3 regions of the Marinomonas phycocola genome follow, and region 2 is predicted to be linked to each of the others. Evidence: predicted binding sites of a transcription regulator. Region 2 holds the regulator's gene; each other region holds the start of a gene.

Region 1 (7,237 bases), on a different contig from region 2:
TCCACAGCCTACAAGATTTGATTTTCCATTTACCAATACGCTATCAAGACAGAACGAAGCTGGTTCCAATTGGGCGCCTTCATCTTGGAGACGAAGTCGTGATCGAAGGTGAGGTCACACAATGCGATGTTGCCATGGGTAAGCGGCGAAGCCTTTTATGTCGTGTTAAAGATCAGACTGGCAGCATCATGCTGCGCTTCTTCCATTTTACCGCAGCACAAAAAAAACAGTTTGAGTCAGGAAAGTCCATTCGTTGCTTCGGCGAAGTAAAGCGGGGAAGCACAGGATTCGAAATGTTCCACCCTGAATACACATTAAGCAATGAATTCGAGCCACACACCGATAAAACGCAATTGACGCCGATTTATCCTTTAACAGAAGGGTTAACTCAACTCAAAATTCGTGCTTTCTGTGAGCAGGCTCTTGAGCGCTTAACGCCTTATAATTTAACCGAATGGCTACCTGAAGCAATACGCGTTCAGTTTCAGCTCCCACCGCTCATTGATTCTGTCCGTTATCTACACCAACCACCGACCGATGCAGATACCGCATTACTAGCATCAGGTAAGCATCCAGCTCAGCTCAGACTGTCTTTTGAAGAATTACTTGCTCATCAACTCAGCTTGGTGAATAAAAAACAGCAGGCAAAATTAGAGCGATCGTCTGTAATTTCAGAAAGAGGTGATGTCTTTGATCGGCTCATTGCCAGTCTTCCGTTCGATCCAACCAATGCTCAACAACGTGTATTTCAAGAAATTATGCACGATTTAGCATCCGGCCATCCTATGTTGAGATTGGTTCAAGGGGACGTTGGATCAGGAAAAACGCTCGTTGCAGCAATGGCCGCCTCCACCTTTATTCAAAAAGGGTTACAGATTGCCATCATGGCACCCACAGAGATACTCGCAGAGCAGCACTTTATCAATTTTAAGCAATGGTTCGAACCTTTGGGCATTTCAGTCGCCTGGTTAGTCGGCAAGCTCAAAGGTAAAGCAAGAGCAACTCAATTAGAAAGCATTGCAAACGGTGACGCATTAGTCGTGGTTGGCACTCACGCATTGTTCCAAGAAAGCGTTCACTTTCACAACCTATCTCTCGCTATTATTGATGAACAACATCGATTTGGGGTACACCAGCGGATGGCTTTACGAGAAAAAGGCATGGATGGATTGCTACAACCTCATCAATTGATTATGACTGCCACCCCCATCCCTAGAACCTTAGCCATGTCTGCTTATGCGGATTTAGACTGTTCAATCATTGATGAATTACCTCCAGGTAGAACACCGGTAACGACGATTGTTGTGTCTGATCAAAGACGTAATGAAGTGATTGACAGAGTGAAAGCCTCTTGTAAGGAAGGAAAACAAGCGTATTGGGTATGCACACTGGTGGAAGAATCAGAGGCCCTACAATGTCAGGCAGCAGAAGACACCGCAATCATGCTGTCAGAGCAGTTAGAAGACGTATCAATCGGTTTGGTTCATGGTCGCTTAAAGCCACAAGAAAAAGCCGATATTATGACCAAATTCAAACAAGGGAACATTCAATTATTGGTTGCCACAACCGTCATTGAAGTCGGTGTTGATGTGCCGAATGCCAGCCTAATGGTCATTGAAAACCCTGAAAGGTTGGGACTAGCGCAATTGCATCAACTAAGAGGCCGAGTAGGCCGAGGCCAAGCAGCGAGCCATTGTGTACTGCTTTATAAAACACCTTTAAGCCAGCATGGAAAAGAACGTTTGTCCATTATGAGAGAAACATCCGATGGGTTTAAAATTGCAGAAAAAGATTTAGAAATACGTGGGCCAGGAGAACTGTTAGGATCACGCCAAACAGGACTGATGGAGTTCAAAGTAGCAGATTTACAACGAGACAAGGCAATATTAGAGCAAGTACAAAGTGCTGCTTTGTTAATGCATCAATCGCATCATGATCATATTGTCCATTTATTGTCTCGTTGGTTACCTGTTCAACAAGATTACTTACGTGTATAAGCAAAACACATTAACGAATATTAACGACCGTTGTGTTTTTTACTTCTTCCATTGCAACGTACGTTCTTGATTCCCTGACATGGGGTAAGGTCAACAGTGTTTCACCTAATAATAGTCGATACGCATCAACATCAGGAACACGTGCTTTCAGCAAATATTCAAAATCACCTGCGATCAAGTGGCACTCTAATACCTCAGGGATTTTGGTCACTGCATCTTTAAACTCATGAAACCCTTCTGGTGATGTTGTTTTTAAGCGAATTTCGACAAATACAAGCAATCCAGCGTCTACTTTGCGCGGGTTTACTAAGGCACAATATCCCGTAATGTAATCATTTCGTTCTAATCTACGAACACGTTCTAGACAAGGCGTTGCACTCAAACCAACACGACTGGCTAATTCCACATTAGACAATCTGCCATTGATTTGTAATTCTCGAAGAATTTTTTTATCGAGCCGATCAAGAGGCTTTGACGAGTTATCCATCGTTAATGGATCTCCTTACAACAAATAAGGTTAAACTGACTCTAAGTATAGGGAGAGAATGTGCAATGGAAAAGCCTCCACTATTCAATACTCACTATTTAGAATTAATATCGTTCATTTAGTTGGTGTCTATGCACCAAAATAGAACTACTCTTATGAGGAATGTACTAAAGAAGTTGCACTTAAATACACTTGTGATCTATCAAAACACAATTTTTTCATTATATCTCAGCACACTGTACACCATTTCAAAATAAATGAAGGCATAGTTTTTTTTAAAGAATACTTTTTAAGTGATTGTATTTATAAATCAATTGGTCACATTTTGCTCTATTTTTATTTTTAATCACAGAAATGCTTACCTAAAATCATATTTTTCCTTGACTACCACGGCTGACCAGCCATTCTATATAGTATATCAGTGGACTTCACAGAATACTCCGCTGAGAAAACACAACAAAAAGAATAACAAAATGCTGGCACAAACTTTGCCTTATAGATTTTGAAAAAATATAAAATAATGTAAATGTTAGCAATTATAAATGGCTTGGGAGTCTCAAATAATGAAATCGAATGTAAGTAAGTTACTTTCTACAGCTGCAATTGCAGTTACTGTTAGTGCTGGTGCAACCGCTGGTACGCTAGATGATGTTAAAGCAAAAGGCTTTATTCAATGTGGCGTAAGTCAGGGCGTTCCAGGTTTCTCTAATGCAGATGACAAAGGTAACTGGACAGGTATCGACGTTGATTCATGCCGTGCAGCCGCTGCAGCCGTTTTTGGTGATGCAACAAAAGTAAAATTCACTCCACTTTCCGCAAAAGAACGTTTCACAGCCCTACAATCTGGTGAAATTGACATCCTTTCTCGTAACACAACTTGGACTTATACTCGAGACTCTTCTTTGGGTCTAGATTTCACTACTGTGAACTTCTACGACGGTCAAGGCTTTATGGCTCGTAAAGATCTAGGTGTTGAATCCGCAACAGACCTAGACGGTGCAACAGTTTGTACTGAGCAAGGTACAACAACTGAATTAAACATGGCTGATTTCTTCCGTAAGAATGGCTTGTCATACGTTCCTGTAATCGTACAGAAAGCAGACGAAGCACTCGCTGCTTATGCATCTGGCCGTTGTGATGTGTTCACAACAGACAAATCAGGTCTTGCTGCACATCGTTCAAAACTCACAGATCCAGATGCACACATAATCCTTCCAGAAACAATTTCTAAAGAGCCTCTTGGCCCTGTTGTTCGCCACGGTGACAACCAGTGGAAAGACGTTGTTACTTGGTCTATTTTCGTTCAAATTAACGCAGAAGAAATGGGCATCTCATCTAAAAATGTTGCTCAAATCAAGTCAAACACCAAAGATCCAGGCATCCGTCGTCTTTTAGGTGCTGAAGGTAATATGGGTGAGCAACTAGGTCTAAGCGCAAGCTGGGCTTACGATGTTATTGCTCAAGTTGGTAACTACGGTGAAAGCTTCGAAAACAACGTAGGTCCTAACACGCCTGTTGGACTACCACGTGGTATTAACAGCCTATGGACTGAAGGCGGTGTATTGTACGCGCCACCAGTTCGTTAATATCTCATATGTTAACCATGGTATCGCACAGCTGCACCTTTGCAGCTGTGCATCTCCCTCCTTTCCACATCTGACGAGCAATTCTTTTGCCTGAACCGAGATGAGCGATAAAACTTCGACTAGTAATGAAAGCTTCTTGAATGATGCTGGCAATCGCGCCCTAATCTTTCAAATAGCACTTTTAGTTTTGGTTGTTTTTATAGGTTATTACCTATTCAGCAATCTTCAAGCTAACTTGGCGAACCGAGGAATATCTACAGGTTTTACTTTCTTAAATGAACCTGCAGGCTTCCCAGTTCTTATTCACTTAATTGAATACACAGAAGCAGACACTTATGGCCGCGCTTTTGTTGTAGCACTACTTAATACCTTTGTAATTTCGTTTATCGGTATTGTTTTAGCGACACTAATTGGTATTGTCATGGGTCTAGCAAGATTATCCAATAACTGGTTAGTCGCTAGATTAGCAACTGTATATATTGAAACCCTGCGAAACATTCCTCTATTACTGCAAATGTTCTTTTGGTATTTCGCTGTATTATCCACTTTGCCGTCACCGAGAAATAGTCTTCTGTTTGGCGACTTTATGCTTAACAAACGTGGCATATATTCTCCAAATCCCATTTTTCAAGATGGTTTTGGGATGGTGATCTTTGGCTTTATAGCTGCAATCGTTGCATCAATTTTCTTGATTGTATGGGCTAAAAAACGCCAAATAAGAACAGGACTATGGTTTCCTGCTTATTGGGCTTCTTTCGGTATTATTGTTGTAGGAACTTTGATTTTCTACTTTATCGCTGGATCTCCACTGGAATTCGACCTACCGCAAAAAAGCCGCTTCAATGTGACAGGTGGTATGGTTCTTCCTCCAGAATTTGTCGCTGTATTAATTGCCTTAGCAACATACACAGGCTCTTTCATTGCAGAGATCGTTCGTGCGGGCATTTTGTCTGTCAATTGGGGACAAACTGAAGCAGCACGCTCATTAGGCTTAGCAGATAGCCTGACACAACGTATGATTGTATTACCACAAGCATTGCGAGTGATCATTCCTCCATTAACTAGCCAATACCTGAACTTAGCGAAAAACTCTTCTTTAGGCGCTGCAATCGCATACCCTGAATTAGTTGCTGTAGTAATGGGAACAACTCTAAACCAAACAGGTCAAGCAATTGAAACCATTGGTTTATGTATGTTGGTATACGGTTCTTTGAGTTTATCCATTTCTCTCTTTATGAACTGGTATAACAAGAAAATGTCATTAACTGAACGATAAGAGGCGAATATGGCGATTATATTTAAACCTTCTCCAAGCTTGCCACCTCCAGTTAATTCAGTAGGTGCTGTGGCTTGGGTAAAACAGAATTTATTATCTTCTCCACTAAACGTTTTCTTGACCTTGTTTAGTGCATATATTCTGTATTTGTTATTACCACCAGTAATTCAATGGGGCCTCATCGATGCAACATGGACCGGCGAGACTAGCCAGGCTTGTAAAGCGGCTGGTGGTGCATGTTGGGCCTTCATAGGTGTTTATTTTGAACAATTTATGTATGGCCTATACCCACCTGAAGAAGTTTGGCGCATTAATGTAGCCGTACTCCTTTTGATTGTTATGGTGGCGGCTTTTGCCGTTAAATCAGTCAACAAGTTATTCCTTTCAATTGCTATTATTGCTGTTTACCCAGTCATTGCTTACATTTTGTTTGCTGGCGGTTCTTTTGGTCTAACTATTGTTGAAACATCTAATTGGGGGGGATTATTTTTAACCACCCTACTCGGTGTTGTTGGTATTGTGGCATCTTTTCCTTTGGGTGTGTTATTAGCCCTAGGCCGACGCTCAAACATGCCAATTGCTAAATCTGTGTGCGTTGTTTTTATTGAAACAATCCGTGCCGTTCCACTCATAACAATCATGTTTATGGCGTCAGTAATGATTCCATTGTTCTTACCTGAAGGCTTGAACTTTGATAAGTTAATGCGTGTAATCATCGGTATCACATTATTCTCAGCAGCTTACATGGCTGAGGTTATTCGTGGTGGCTTACAAGCCATTCCTAAAGGGCAATATGAAGCAGCTGATGCCATGGGTTTAACCTATTGGCAGTCTATGATCTTAGTTATTTTGCCTCAAGCACTTAAATTAGTGATTCCAGGTATCGTAAACACCTTTATCGGTTTGTTTAAAGACACAACTCTAGTTTATATCGTAGGTATGTTTGATTTGTTAGGGAGGATCCAAGCCGCTACTCACGATTCAAATTGGTTAGGAACAAGTGTAGAAGGCTATGCCTTTGCCGGTTTCGTTTATTGGGCTTTCTGTTTTGGCATGTCCCGATATTCTATGGCGATAGAGCGCAAATTAGAAACTGGACACAAGCGGAATTAGATTTTTTTTGAGGCCTATGAAAATGACAGAACATAATATGGCACTGGCTCAATTAGAGCAGGGCGAAAAAACAATCATCGAGTTTAATGATGTAAATAAATGGTACGGCGATTTTCACGTATTAAAAAACATTAACTTCAGCGTAAAATCAGGCGAACGTATTGTTGTTTGTGGTCCTTCTGGTTCAGGTAAGTCAACGATGACTCGTTGCATTAACCGTCTAGAAGAGCATCAGAAGGGCGATATTATTGTTGATGGTATAACCATGAACGATAACCTAAAAAACATTGAAGCCATTCGTAAAGATGTGGGCATGGTGTTCCAGCACTTTAACCTTTTCCCACATCTTACAATTTTGGAAAATCTCACTTTGGCTCCAATTTGGGTTCGAAAAACACCAAAGAAAGAAGCCGAAGAAATCGCGATGCATTATCTTGAACGCGTAAAAATAGCGAACCAAGCCGCTAAATTCCCAGGTCAGCTATCTGGTGGTCAGCAACAACGTGTTGCGATTGCTCGTGGTCTTTGCATGAAGCCACGCATTATGCTGTTCGATGAGCCAACATCTGCACTTGATCCTGAAATGATTAAGGAAGTATTGGATGTTATGGTTCAGCTTGCTGATGAAGGCATGACCATGATTTGTGTCACTCACGAAATGGGGTTCGCTAAAACAGTTGCTGATAGGGTCGTATTTATGGATGCAGGTGAAATCGTTGAAGCAAATAAACCAGAAGAATTCTTCAATAATCCTCAGCACGATCGTACTCAAAACTTC
Region 2 (7,237 bases):
TGAGTTAATGTCTGCGACAAGTAATTTAGTGAGTGGAAGTGTTCCTAAAAATCGATCAGACCGACTTACGACTAATAAATTGTCCGTCATGTCTGGGAGTTTGTTGTGTCTTCTTAAGAAGCGAAAGGCAATGTCTACGGTAATGTTGGGGCGGATTGTTATCGTATCGGTATTCATTAAGCCGCCGGCAGAGTCTTCTGGATAGCTTAATAGTGTTTCGACTCTAGAGCGGTCTTGTGCTGACATGGATGCCAGCACTTCTGTAACAATGGTTTCTGGTAGGTGTTGAAGAATGTCTGCAAGATCATCGGTTTCAAACTTTTCTGATACAGCGAGAAGTTGTTTGGTATCCATTTTTTTTAAAAAGGGGATACTAACGTCTTCTGTTAAATACTGTAGGATTTCTCCTTCATTTTCATCATCGACAAAGTCCCAGAGAAGTTGCCTTTCTTTTGGAGGAGAGGATTCTAATAGGCGAGCTACATCCTGAGCAGGAAGTGCGCCATTAAGTAGATAACGTATCTGAGAAGTAGTGCCAGCTTCTAAAGACGCTGTAACGGTTTTTAAATGCTTTAAAGTTTCTTGCTTAGACATGTTTTCTTTTTCTTAGGTAAAAATCTACTCTTCTTCACCAAAACGATTGTTGATAAGATCAATGATCGCTACCAATGCATTATCTTCATCGTCACCATTGGCTTTAATCGTAATCTCAGTTCCTTTGCCTGCCGCTAACATCATCATTGCCATAATGCTTTTTCCGTCGACATTGCGACCGTCTTTTTCAATGGTAATGTCGCAACCAAACCGAGACGTTGTTTCTACTAGTTTACCTGCCGCTCTAGCATGCAAGCCTAACTTATTGATGATAGTAATAGATTGTTCTTGCATAATTATCCTTGTAGTAATTTTTCGAACGCTACAAATAATGATTCATTGGTTTGTGTTTCTCTTAATGAGTTTAAGCCATTAGGAGATTGGGCCAACTGCGCAATTTGTGCAAGTGTCGAAAGATGTGCATCGCACTCATTCGGAGGCACAATTAGTGCGAAAATTAAATCTACTGGTTTACGGTCAATAGAGTCGAAATCAATAGGACTTTCCAAAGACATGATTAAAATAGCAGCATGGTTAGCGGATTCTAAACGGCAATGGGGGATGGCAATGCCCTCGCCAATGCCTGTGCTTCCGAGTTTCTCTCTTGATAATAAACCGCTGTATATGGCATTTTTATCGCAATGCAATCTATCGGATACCGCGTTGGCGATGCTTTCTAGGGCTCGCTTTTTACTAACTATATTTTGTTTTGCCAGAACAAGTTCCGGTTTTAACATAGTGATAAGTGACATGAGTCTTTAATCCAAAATTAAACTAAACGTTTTCTTTCATTTGATGGTGGAATATTCATTGCTTCTCTGTATTTTGCAACAGTTCGTCTTGCTACATTTATGCCTTGTTCTTCCAGTATAGTGGCTAATTTATTGTCGCTTAACGGTTTTTTTGCGGGTTCATCCGCAACCAGTTTTTTAATCATTGCTCTAATTGCTGTTGATGAGCATCCATCACCTGATGCGGTGTTTACATGGCTAGAGAAAAAGTATTTTAGCTCGAAGATTCCTTTTGGTGTATGCATGTATTTTTGTGTTGTAACTCGGGAAATCGTGGATTCATGCATGCCGACTTCCTCGGCAACATCATGTAAAACCATTGGCTTCATTGCTTCTTCACCGAGTTCAAAAAAGTCTATTTGTTTTTTTACGATGCAACTCGCTACCTTTAACAGTGTTTCATTTCGGCTTTGAAGGCTTTTAATAAACCACTTGGCTTCTTGTAAGGAGTTTTTTATGTACGTTGCATCTTCGGTGTTTTTGAGTGTGCTCGCAATAGTGGAATAGGCTTTATTGATTTTCACTGGAGGCAATGCATCATTATTGAGTTCTACTTGCCACACACCATTTTTCTTTTTCACCGATACATCCGGAATGACATAATCTGTATCATCTACGTCGATCAGGCTTCCTGGGCGTGGATTGAGTTGTTGAATAAGTTGAATGACTTCTTTTAAGGTGTCTTCTTTGAGTTTTGCTCGTCGGCAAAGCTGAGCAAAGTCTCTGTTTCCTAAAAGGTGTAAGTACTGATCAACAACCAGACGGGTGTTTTTGTATAGAGGGTGTGCTGAGTAAGCTTCTAGCTGAACTAATAAACACTCTCTTAAATCAACAGAGCATACCCCAATAGGATCAAAGCGCTGAAGTCTGTGTTGGACAGCAAGAATCTCGTCTTCTTCCAGATCGTCAATGTGCTCTTGTAAGGACACCCATATTTCATTAATAGGTGTGCTCAGGTAGCCATCAGGTTGCACGCTTTCTATAAAAGAATAAGCTATTTCAAGGTCTCTATCTGACATTGTTGTGAGATTTAATTGCCAGATTAGATGGTCTTGTATACTTTCCGCAGCAGAGTTTCGACTTTCGAAGTCAAAATCACCTTCAAAACTTTGAGAATCAGAAACAGCTGCTGAGCTTTGAAATGTATCTTCCCAAGAGCTATCGATAGACAACTCTTCAGGGATATTGTCTGTCCATTCAGATTCAAGTTTGGCTTCTTCTTGATTTTGATGGTTTAAGTCTTCTTGTTTTTTTTGATCCGATTCTGAGTTTAATTCGTTTTGAGTAGATTCAGATGCATTTTCTTCATCATCAATTTCTAATAATGGGTTCGATTCAAGGAATTCATGAATTTCTTGTTGTAAGTCGATGGTAGAAAGTTGCAATAAGCGTATTGCTTGCTGCAACTGTGGTGTCATGGTCAGTTGCTGACCCATTTTCAATTGTAGAGACTGCTTCATATAGAAACGCTTTTTGTGTGGTTATGTTGGAACGAGTTATGCATAGTACTCCCTTTTTAGGGAAAATTAAAAGACTAAAGACGGAAGTTCTCTCCTAAATAAACCTTTTTTACTTGATCGTTATTAATAATAGTCTCTGCATCGCCAGATGCAATAATATGACCATTTCCTACTATGTAGGCTTTATCGCAAATATCTAATGTTTCCCTAACATTATGGTCTGTAATGAGTACGCCAATGCCGCTATCTTGCAGTTGTCTAATTATTTGTTTGATATCGCCAACGGAAATAGGATCGACGCCCGCGAAGGGCTCGTCAAGTAAAATGAACTTTGGGTTGGTTGCCAACGCTCTAGCAATTTCAGCTCGTCGGCGTTCTCCACCAGAAAGTGCCATTCCTAGGTTTTTTTTGATGTGTGTGATGTGGAATTCTTCCAGTAACTTTTCAAGTTCTTTTTTACGTTGACTTGTATTCAAATCCTTTCTTGTTTCTAAAATAGCGTGGATGTTATCTTCTACAGACATTTTACGAAATATGGATGCTTCTTGAGGAAGATAGCCAATGCCTTTTTGAGCTCGCGAGTGCATTGCTAAGTGTGTGACAGGCTCTCTGTCAATTAAAATTTCACCTGCATCGTTTTTTACCATACCAACAATCATATAAAAACAGGTTGTTTTACCTGCTCCGTTTGGCCCTAAGAGCCCAACCGCTTGGCCTGACTCGACAGAGAGAGAAACATCGATTACCACAGGTCGTTTCTTGTAGCTTTTGGCAAGATTTTTTGCTTCTAGTAATGCCATTATTGTGCTTCTTTTGTCTGTGGTGTTAAGGTCATATTAACTCGGCCAGAGTTATTTTTCCGAGCTGTGAAAGTGCCTTTATCAATCATGTACTGAATGAAGTCGGCTTTTATTTCATCCCCTTTTAAATTTACATAGCTTTGGCCATTCAGTTCAAGTATTGCGTCTACTGTTCGATAAAGAATTTTATCTCCATGGCTGATTATCTTGTTTCCATCGGCATCTATTTGCTGGCTGAATTTTGCAGGAGAGCCTGTGGCATCAAGTTGATTGAATTGTTTTGTATCAAGTGTGCTGGTAACTTTTAGGTAGTCTGCTGAAATTAAGATGGAGCCTTGACTGACAGTGACATTGCCCTCGTAAATAGCAGTTCCCGTCTTTTGATCGAAATAGGCTGTATCCGCTTCGATGTTTAACTGGCTCTGTAAATCATTGTCTAACGCGAATGTTAGAGTGCTGGAAGTTAAGATGGCGAGTGCGATCAGTTGTTTACTTAGCTGTTGTGTATTGACCATTTACTTCTCCGCTTAATGATATTTTTTCGTCATTAATGTTCACGCTAATTATGTTAGCTTGAGTGACGCCTTCGCCTGACTGTAAGATTGAGTTGCCTGAGGCAAGAAACTGCTGCTTTGTTTCGTTATAGGTTATTTTATCCGAGTTTAAATGGATAGCATTACCCGTTTTTCCAGTATGAATAATTTCACTGTTACTTTTTAATATGATGTCTTTAGTTGATTCATTTATAAGGCCAAAGTCACTTTTTGCAATCCAACTTTTTCCTTGTTGAAATCGAGCTAAATCTGGTTTTTCTAAATGTGATTCGTTTGATTTATTGTAGTGTTTTAGCTCTTTTGCATTGAGTGTCTCAATTTGTTTGCCTGTGAGATCAAATGCCATAATGTTTACATCAATCAAGAAATAGTCAGGGGCACTATCGAGTGCCCTAGTTTCAATCAAGGATTTTTTAGGTGTAAGTCCCATGTAAAAAGCGAAAAAAAACAAGAGTAATCCACCAATAAATAGGGAGAGGAGTTGCCATTTTTTCATTTGCTAGCCTTTTGGTTGTCGTGAGTTTCTGGTTAGCTAATGCTGGATTGATAAAGGATATACAAATACGATGCGTACCCTGCAATGAGTGGAATTCCTACCCATTTCGGTATGCTTGATTGCTTTCTTGTATTGAACAAAATAATAAGCAAACAAAAGAGTGTTGTTGTGCCAAGCACCCATAAATAATCTCGGTTTAAAATGCTGCTGGAGATAATTCCAGGAGCGAGAATTGCTGGTAATGGAAGTACTGTGGCAAGGTTGAATAAGTTGGACCCAAGGATGTTACCGATTGCAATATCGTGATGACCTTTTCTTACGCTGGTTATTGATGCTGCCAGCTCAGGCAAACTGGTGCCAATAGCGATGATGGTCAAGCCAATTAATAATTCACTGACACCGAAGAACTGAGCGATGCCAATGGCGCCCCAAACCAATAGTTTTGAACTGCCTATTAGCGCAGCAAGACCGATAAGAGCAATTAAAAGAGATTTTGATAAGGTGGTAGAATCGGCATCTGGTAATTCATCGCCAAATTCTTCTTCAAGGCTATTTCCTCCTCTGAGAAGAAGGGTTAATACCACAATGAAAGCACTGATAAGTATGAGACCATCAAAGAGACTAAGGTGTAAGTCGTAAAGAACTGCACCAACAAGTAAGGTGATAAACATTAATAAAGGCACTTCTTTTGTAGTCAAGCCTTTTTTTATTGATATTGCGTTAATGAATAAGGTTGACCCAAACACCAAAGCGACGTTGGCGATATTTGAGCCTAAAACGTTACCGATAGCAATTTCAGGCGCACCGTCTATTGCAGCGATTGCAGAAACAACCATTTCAGGCGCTGAGGTTCCTAATGCTACAAGTGTTAAGCCAATAATTATAGGGCTAATATTCAATTTTTCTGCGACTAATGCAGAGTGCTCAATAAACTTATCAGAGCTAATAACCAGTATGATTAAGCCAGATATCAGTGCAGCAATAAAAAGTAGCATTTAAGGTTTAACTCTCATTTTTCGAAAGGAGTGTTATTTAATGAAGTTTATGAGTTAAATTCAAGACTTGACCTCGGTTTATATCCAGATAAATCCTTTCTATTTGCATTCTCTTTAATTAATGTCGATGGTAGTATCGCTTTATAGCGTATGAAAGAAGGAAGGGTCTTTGTCAGAATACTATGTTGATATTCAAAGGATGAGTTTTTCTCGGGGTGATAGAGCCATTTATGAAGATGTTTCTATTCGTATTCCAAAAGGGAAAATTACGGCGATTATGGGGCCAAGCGGTACGGGGAAAACAACTTTGCTGCGTTTAATCGGTGGGCAGTTGTATCCTTCAAAAGGGCGCATTGTTGTAAATGATCAAGAGGTGCCTTTGCTTTCTCGATCAGACCTTTATCTGTTACGAAAAAAAATGGGCATGCTTTTTCAAAGCGGTGCTTTATTTTCGGATATGACTGTTTTTGATAATGTGGCTTTCCCACTAAGAGAGCACACAGCCTATAAAGAAGACATTATTAGAGACATCGTTTTAATGAAACTTGAAAGTGTTGGTTTAAGAGGTGCGGCTCAACTTATGCCATCCGAACTTTCAGGTGGCATGGCTAGGCGAGCGGCGCTAGCAAGGGCTATTGCTCTTGATCCTGATTTGGTTTTGTATGATGAGCCTTTTACTGGACAGGACCCTATATCTATGGGGGTGGTTGTGGAGCTTATTAAACGCTTGAATGACTCTGTAGAGGTTACGTCAGTATTAGTTTCTCATGATGTTACTGAATCTCTTTCAATTGCAGATTATGTGTACATTCTTTCGAATGCGAGCGTGATTGCCCATGGGACGCCTGATGAAATTCGCAGTTCTGAAGATGAGAGAGTGGTGCAGTTTTTAGGGGGCTTACCAGATGGGCCTGTTCCGTTCCATTATCCTGCGAGTTCTTATTTGGACGATTTGGGTTTGAAAAAACAATGAAGCGTATTTCAACTTTAGGTGGCGTTGTGTTTGATTGGCTGGAAGCCGTCGGCCGAGCGGGGTTATTACTCTGTCAGTCGGTTTTTCATCGGCCACGTTCATTCATGGGGGCATTGACGTTATTAAATAAACAAATCTACTCAGTGGGATTTTTATCTCTGGTGATTGTGGTTGTGTCAGGTTTGTTTATTGGGATGGTCTTATCTCTTCAAGGGTATTCGATTTTAGTGAAATTTGGCTCTGAACAATCGGTAGGCCAACTGGTTGCGTTAACCTTGTTGCGAGAGCTTGGTCCAGTAGTGACTGCTTTATTATTTGCTGGAAGGGCGTGTTCTGCGCTAACCGCTGAGATTGGATTGATGAAAGCCACAGAGCAATTATCAAGTTTAGAGATGATGGGGGTAGACCCTTATCGCCGGATTATCGCTCCGCGATTTATCGCTGGTTTAATTTGTTTGCCAATTTTAAGCGTTATCTTCTCAACCGTTGGCATTATGGGAGGGGAGTTTGTTGCTGTAGATTGGCTGGGAATTCATGATGGAAGTTTTTGGAGTTTGATGCAGCAGTCTGTATT
Region 3 (7,237 bases), on a different contig from region 2:
TGACATTCTTGGATGAGGTGGCATTTCGAATCCACGGAATTCAAGTAACCCCTGACGGCCACTCGATGTACCTGCAGCATACAGCTTATCAATACAAAATTCAGAACGATGTGTATTCCCCGTGATGTCGATGAGTAGGTTACGCATAAGGCGATCAGCAAGCCAAGGTTCATCAACAAATCCATCAGGCATTTTTTCAAACGCAATTTCCATCTCATACATCATTTCGTCACGGCCTTCATCTGGTCGTGGTGCTTGACTGGTTGGACCAATGAACATGCCAGAGAAAAGATACGAAAGACCAGGATGATGCTGCCAGAAAGTAACTAAACTTCTTAACAAATCGGGTTTTCTTAAAATAGGGCTGTCATTTGGCGTCAATCCACCAAGAGTGATGTGATTACCACCCCCAGTGCCTGTATGACGACCATCAATCATAAACTTCTCAGTACCCAAACGGCACTGTCTTGCCTCTTCATAAAGCAACTCAGTGTTATGAACCATATCATCCCAATTTGACGCAGGATGAATATTTACCTCAATCACACCCGGATCAGGGGTAATTTGGAAACGCTGTAAACGCGCGTCTTTTGGTGGCTCGTACCCTTCAATGATTAGAGGTAACGATAGCTTAGCGGCAACGGTTTCAAGAGCATGCAATAGCTCAACATAATGTTCTAATTTTTGCACCGGAGGTAAGAATACATGCAATTTGCCTTCACGTGGCTCAATACATAATGCCGTTCGAATCACGCCTTTATAAGATTTTTCTTTTGCCTCTTTAATTTCATTCACATCAACAGGGGCAGCAGATTTTCTTAAAGAAGACATCATCGTTCTAGGGTCTCGAGCAGGAGGAACCATAGAAGCTAAAGGTTGGCGGGATTCAAATGGGTCTCGTTCAGGCTTAATCTCTTCTTCCGTCACAGCAGGCAGTGAGTTTAACGGTAAACGATAGCCTACCGGAGAATCCCCAGGAATGAGCGTTATAACATCTTTTCTCATTGGCCAATCAGAGCTTTCCCAACCCGAGCCCACTTCAAGCCACTGTAATGGCAAAATAAAGCCTGTTGGTGTATTCAAACCGCGAGTAAGCAATTTTGCTAATCTACGACGGTCGAGGCTGTCACTTAAATCTGCTTTTGTCGGATCTACATTTTCAGGTAAAGATTGCTCCATCCAAAGGTAATGCAATGTGTCTTCATAAGCAGGCTTTAAATAAGCATTATCCAATTTTAATATGTCACACAATGCGTTACCAAAACGTTTGGCGTCTACAGCATCGTGTTTATAGTCTTTATCTACACGCGCTAACAGGTCTGTATTGTGCCATAAAGGTTTATCGTCTAAACGCCAGAAACAACCCAAAGCCCAACGTGGCACTTCTTCTCCCGGATACCATTTACCTTGCCCGTAATGCAACATCCCTTCAGGTGCGAAACGTTTTTTCAGCCTTAAAAGCAAATCTTTTGCCAGCCTGAGTTTATCCTTACCAAGCGCCTCTGTATTCCATTGAGCTGAATCCATATCATCTATGGAAACAAACGTTGGCTCGCCTCCCATAGTTAAACGAACATCACCTTCTTCTAATTCTTCATCAACTGCGTTCCCTAATGCCTTGATGTCTAACCAATCGCCATCGGAATACGGTTTGGTTACACGAGGGTCTTCTAGGATACGAGTAACAACATTAGAATAACTAAATTCTGTTTCGCATTTCTCTGTGAAGCCAGTAATCGGTGCGGCAGAAATAGGCTCTGGAGTACAAGCCAGTGGAATATGTCCTTCACCAGCAAATAAACCGGATGTTGGATCAAGGCCCACCCAACCCGCACCTGGCAAAAATACTTCACACCATGCATGCAAATCTGTGAAATCTTCTTCTGGTCCAGAAGGGCCGTCTAACGCTTTAACATCAGACGTTAATTGAACTAAGTAGCCAGAAGCAAAACGGGCCGCCAATCCACAATGCCTAAAAATTTGAATTAATAGCCATGCGGTATCACGACAAGAACCCTTGCGAAGTTCTAATGTCTCTTCACATGTCTGAACACCTGGCTCTAATCGAATTCCATAACCAATGTCTTGGGATAACTTTGTATTAACAGCAACCAAAAAATCATTAATAGGAATTTCTTCTCTTGAAACGCCCTCAAGATATTTGTCTAGGAGCGCTCCGGATTCCGTCACTTTAAGATAAGGCTCTAGTTCTTTCTGTAATTGCTTATCGTAATCAAAAGGATAGGACTCCGCATACTTTTCAACAAAGAAGTCAAATGGATTAATGACAGTCATATCAGCAATTACTTCGACTTCAAAGGTTAACTTATCCGTTTTTTCTGGAAAAACAAGTCGAGACTGAAAATTACCAAATGGGTCTTGCTGCCAGTTTAAAAAGTGGTCTTCAGGCGTTACTTTCAATGAGTAGCTATGAATGTATGTGCGAGAGTGTGGTGCAGGACGCAGACGTAAAATATGAGGAAACACATTTACGTGGCGATCAAACTTGTACTCTGTCTTGTGCTGTAGAGCTACACGAATGGTCACGCGGCTTCTCCTTTATCAAATGAAAACCAACTTTCAGCAATGCTTCCACTAAGCTGAATGATACCTATTTGTACTTCATTCAAATAATCACGGAATTTAATATCCAAGTCATCTGAACTTGTGATTGCGAAATCCAACTTTTTCAACATGGTAACGGTTTCTAACACTTGCTCTCCATGAGGAAGTTTATTTACCGCTGTTAGCATTTCATTAAAGCAAAAACTAACAGTACGAGGAAAATAAGGATCGTTTAATAGGAATTTTACAACCTTAGCGCCACTAATAGACGTTCTAACAGTACGACGATAATTTAAATATGCTCCTTGAGATTTCAAGACTTTTGACCAAAGCACTTGACCGAGCGCCAAGCTTTGCTCGTCTCTTGGCTGTAGCATTAATGAGACAGCGGCATCTAACACTCGAGTTGTCATGTCAGCACGTTCGACATTGCGTCCTAAAAGGACAAATTGCCATGTAGCATCACGACTCATGGTTCCTGCTAACAAACCGTTAATGGTTTGGCAGCCTTCAATAATATTATTTAGAAAACTGTGACGCTCAGATCGATTAATGCCTTTCTTAATATTATTTCGGGCGTATATATCAAGTTCGTTAATCAACTCCCACGTTTCTTGTGGCACAACATCCCGCGTTGTTCGAATGTTCTCACGAAGCATTTTTAATGAGGATAGGATTGAACTTGGGTTCGTATCATCCTCTAACATAAACTTCAGTACATTTTTTTCATCTTGAACTTTATAACGTTCATGAAAAAGTTCTGTATTACTGTTAATTTTAACTAGGTTGTACCAGCTAATATCCACGCCTTTCGGTAAGTCATACAGCATGTTGTCATACACGCTGACTAAGCGAGCAATATTTTCTACACGCTCTATGTAACGTGCGCTCCAATAAATACGTTCAGCTACTCTAGACAACATATTATTCAGCCTCCAAATCAACAATCCAAGTGTCTTTACTACCACCACCTTGAGATGAGTTCACAACTAGAGAACCTTTTCTCATAGCAACACGCGTTAAGCCTCCCGTTGTTACATAGGTATCTTTGCTTTGCAAAATAAAAGGCCTGAGGTCTAAATGTCTTGGCTCAATTTGCCCCTTACCTATTAAAGTAGGTGAGGTTGATAGCTTCAATGTCGGTTGTGCAATGTAATTTCTTGGATTTGATTTTATCAAATCAGCAAACAAGGCTTGCTCTTTCTTCGTTGAATGTGGCCCGACCAACATGCCATAACCACCTGATTCATTAGCGGGTTTAACAACCAACTTATCCAAGTTCGCTAAAACGTATTCTTGTTGTTCAGGATCTTCACATAAAAAAGTTTCTACATTGGCAAGAATAGGTTCTTCATCAAGGTAGTACTTAATGATTTCTGGGACATAGGCGTACACCACTTTATCGTCCGCTACACCAGCGCCAGGAGCATTTGCTAAAGCAACATTGCCTTTTTGCCACGCTCTCATCAAACCAGGAACACCCAAAACAGAATTAGGATCAAATGCTTCAGGATCAATAAACAAATCGTCAATACGACGATAAATCACATCTACTCGCTCCGGACCTGCAATGGCCTTCATGTAAACACAATCATCATCACCGACAAATAAATCACTGCCTTCGACCAACTCTGCACCCATTTGTTGCGCTAAAAAAGCATGTTCAAAATACGCAGAGTTAAAAATCCCAGGAGTTAGGACGACAATTTCAGGTACCTCAATATCACGAGGAGAAAGCGCTGCCAACATATCAAACAATTTAGACGTGTAGTCATCAACCGGTAAAATGTTGTCGTTTTCAAACAACTCAGGTAAAACACGCTTGGTAATCGCTCTATTCTCAAGCATGTATGACACACCCGAAGGCACTCGAAGATTATCTTCTAAGACATAAAACTTACCATCACCTGCACGCACCAAATCTGTACCGCAAACATGAGCCCAAACACCAAAAGGAGGCGAAATACCAACACATTCGGGTCTGAAGTTTTTAGAATCTTTGATGATGTACTCAGGAATGATGCCATCTTTAATAACATTCTGATCATGATATAAATCATTAATAAAAAGGTTTAACGCTTTCAAACGTTGTTTTAAACCGGCCTCTGCTATTTTCCATTCAGCGGCAGAGATAGTTCTAGGAATAATGTCAAAAGGCCACGCTCTGTCTATATTGCCTTCTTCCGTATAAACAGTAAAACTCACTCCCATCTCTTGAATCGTGGCTTCCGCCATGAGTCTTCTTTTTTCTAACTCTTCAACATCTAATGAAGATAAATAATTAACTAACTTTTCAGACGGTACTCTAGGTGACTTTTCTTCAGTAATTAGTTCATCAAAAAAATTATTTGAATCGTAATCTTTCCAGTTTATTTCCATACCTCTTAGCCCTCTTTTGTATGACTGCATCAGGCTCGCGCCTACACGGCACATCACTTTTTATTTATTCACACTATTCATGATTTTTATAATAACTATCTCATATTTTTGACATAATCAACTTAATTATCTCATTGATTTATATAAAGCAATTATCAGGCCATAGCCTAAATTCGATAAAAGTCAAAAAAAAAGCCCTAAAAGGGCCTTTTTTTATACAAAAGAACACAAATAACGATTATTTACCTTGCCAAAAATTCAGCCCTTGTTTTATCGCTGGATTTAAACAAACCGCCTAAAGCCGTTGTTTGAGTTGAAGAGCTAGCATCCATAACCCCTCTCGCTTTAACGCAATAATGCGTTGCAATGATGCTCACAGCAACATTGTCTGTTTCTAAAAGTGCTTGTAATGTTACCAAAATCTGCTGTGTCAAACGTTCTTGAACCTGTGGTCTCTGCCCAAAAAACCGAACAATGCGATTAATTTTAGACAAGCCGATAATTTTATCTTTCGGCAGATACGCCACTTTAGCCATCCCATCAATAGTGACAAAATGATGCTCACACGTACTTGTAAAACTGATGTCACACACCTTTACCATTTCATCGACTTTCATTTTATTATCAATGACGGTAATTTTAGGAAATTGTCCGTAATCCAACCCTGAAAAAATTTCTTTCACGTACATTTTTGCAATGCGATGAGGTGTTTCAGCTAAACTATCATCCGATAAATCTAAACCTAACGTTGTTACGACATCTTCAAACGCATGTTTAATACGCTGGTATTTTTCTTCCGATGTTAAACCATTATCAATCATAGGCGTTTCAAGCCCATGCTCGATCAAAGCATCTCTTACTTTCAATGCTTCAGCAGACGGTACAACGGGATGAAGGTTAGTAAGACTAGCTGTTTGCATATTCTATTTCCTAACAAAACTGTAATTTGGCATGACATCAAATCAACAATATGAAATGAGACTTTGCATATTGTACCGTTGAAACCGATTTGAATTCACCTTATTCTACAAGACGTCACCCTCTGTTAGATAAATACTTGTTATTTATTGATTCCATATGGAGAAAATGCGTTTTTATTTCAACTTTTCTGGTATTGATTCGCCGCGTTACTGTCAGAACCATCGAAACTGCACCTAAGCGATGTTTAACACATTGTGGCACTCTAATCATAGATAAACAAAAAAAGCGCCTCTGCCGATTCTAAAGCAAATTCTGCCTTGTATGAAATTCACTTTACACAAGAATAAAAAATCGTATAAAGACAAACTTTTTCGATGTCATACGATAAGTAAATAAGGTGGAAAGTTATTTTTAAGAAAGAGGGAAACACTTATAACCAATTCGTCAAAGTCACGCCGATACCCAAACTTTGCGTTCTATGATTGTAATCAAGTAAAGATTGTCCATATCCGTTATAGTACTGAACATATCCTCTTATTTTACCCCACGCAGGAAAAGTAAACCCCAACTGAATCGATCCTTTATTATCAGAACGTAGGTTATTTCTTACTATCGCATCCACTGTATAGTTATCGATCACATGAACAACACTTAACTCTCCATACCCTAAGTATCGCTCTATGTTAGGGTTATCATCTTCTTCACGACTTTCAGGAATTCGGTACCAAGGGCTTAGTGATACAACGGTATTTTCATACTCAAAAATAAAATTCGCAAACACTCGGTTCCATGACCTTGAAAAAGGCTCCACTCGACCATTTGATTGGTGATTTATACCTAAGCTCACGTATTTAGGAAAAAAGTCACTCGTCCCTTTCACTTCATACAATAAGAAAGCTTCGGGTTCATGATTGGTATCACGAAAAGGTGCTGAAATATCTGAATTATAAGCCTGCCAATAAGCCTGTTGTGTATAAGCAAACCATAGGCTCGTATCAGTATTTAAAATATTTGCGATAACAGGGAATTTTAAACTCAATTGAAACTTAAATTCAATACTGTTCAAACTTTCATCTGGAATCGTTGATTCTGATTGATTACGTGCATTTGGATTATGGGTATAGGCAATCGGTAAAAAATAATTAGGTCTGTGGGGTGTAATGACAAAAGGATTTGACGTGGTCGCTCTTTCCCTACGCATTCTCTGTTCAATAAAGCCTTCCGCTTGTTTTGCTCGCTCAGTGATAGAAAGCGGCTTTTCAGGCTCATCACCTAAATTACTTAAAGCAGGAATCAGAGTTCCCTCTACAAATGACGCTTCTTTTTGAATGTCGTTTCCTGAATAGTTATTAGTTTGCGCATAGCTAGGGAA

The links. The regulator sigma-54, encoded in region 2, starts transcription at its own class of promoters, with help from an activator protein. The targets are predictions, from matches to a motif close to TGGCACNNNNNTTGCTNT.
Region 1: a site for sigma-54 is predicted at 2,962-2,979, ahead of ACMUMJ_RS05520 (amino acid ABC transporter substrate-binding protein). Genes of this name have one in related genera too.
Region 3: a site for sigma-54 is predicted at 5,090-5,107, ahead of ACMUMJ_RS03330 (circularly permuted type 2 ATP-grasp protein). Genes of this name have one in related genera too.

Annotation. Positions count from the first base shown of each region.
Region 1 covers NZ_JBLIXL010000005.1:79,628-86,864, reverse strand. Annotated here, with positions in the region: gene recG (ATP-dependent DNA helicase RecG) at 1-1,997, shown strand, start outside; gene ACMUMJ_RS05525 (Lrp/AsnC ligand binding domain-containing protein) at 2,008-2,484, opposite strand; gene ACMUMJ_RS05520 (amino acid ABC transporter substrate-binding protein) at 3,048-4,070, shown strand; gene ACMUMJ_RS05515 (amino acid ABC transporter permease) at 4,171-5,346, shown strand; gene ACMUMJ_RS05510 (amino acid ABC transporter permease) at 5,356-6,459, shown strand; gene ACMUMJ_RS05505 (amino acid ABC transporter ATP-binding protein) at 6,482-7,237, shown strand, end outside.
Region 2 covers NZ_JBLIXL010000001.1:280,711-287,947, forward strand. Annotated here, with positions in the region: gene mgtE (magnesium transporter) at 1-594, opposite strand, end outside; gene ACMUMJ_RS01365 (HPr family phosphocarrier protein) at 619-888, opposite strand; gene ACMUMJ_RS01370 (PTS sugar transporter subunit IIA) at 891-1,346, opposite strand; gene ACMUMJ_RS01375 (RNA polymerase factor sigma-54) at 1,364-2,845, opposite strand; gene lptB (LPS export ABC transporter ATP-binding protein) at 2,920-3,645, opposite strand; gene lptA (lipopolysaccharide transport periplasmic protein LptA) at 3,645-4,160, opposite strand; gene lptC (LPS export ABC transporter periplasmic protein LptC) at 4,135-4,695, opposite strand; gene ACMUMJ_RS01395 (calcium/sodium antiporter) at 4,728-5,690, opposite strand; gene ACMUMJ_RS01400 (ATP-binding cassette domain-containing protein) at 5,890-6,663, shown strand; gene mlaE (lipid asymmetry maintenance ABC transporter permease subunit MlaE) at 6,660-7,237, shown strand, end outside.
Region 3 covers NZ_JBLIXL010000003.1:70,535-77,771, reverse strand. Annotated here, with positions in the region: gene ACMUMJ_RS03340 (transglutaminase family protein) at 1-2,547, opposite strand, end outside; gene ACMUMJ_RS03335 (alpha-E domain-containing protein) at 2,544-3,488, opposite strand; gene ACMUMJ_RS03330 (circularly permuted type 2 ATP-grasp protein) at 3,490-4,944, opposite strand; gene folE (GTP cyclohydrolase I FolE) at 5,187-5,864, opposite strand; gene ACMUMJ_RS03320 (phospholipase A) at 6,296-7,237, opposite strand, start outside.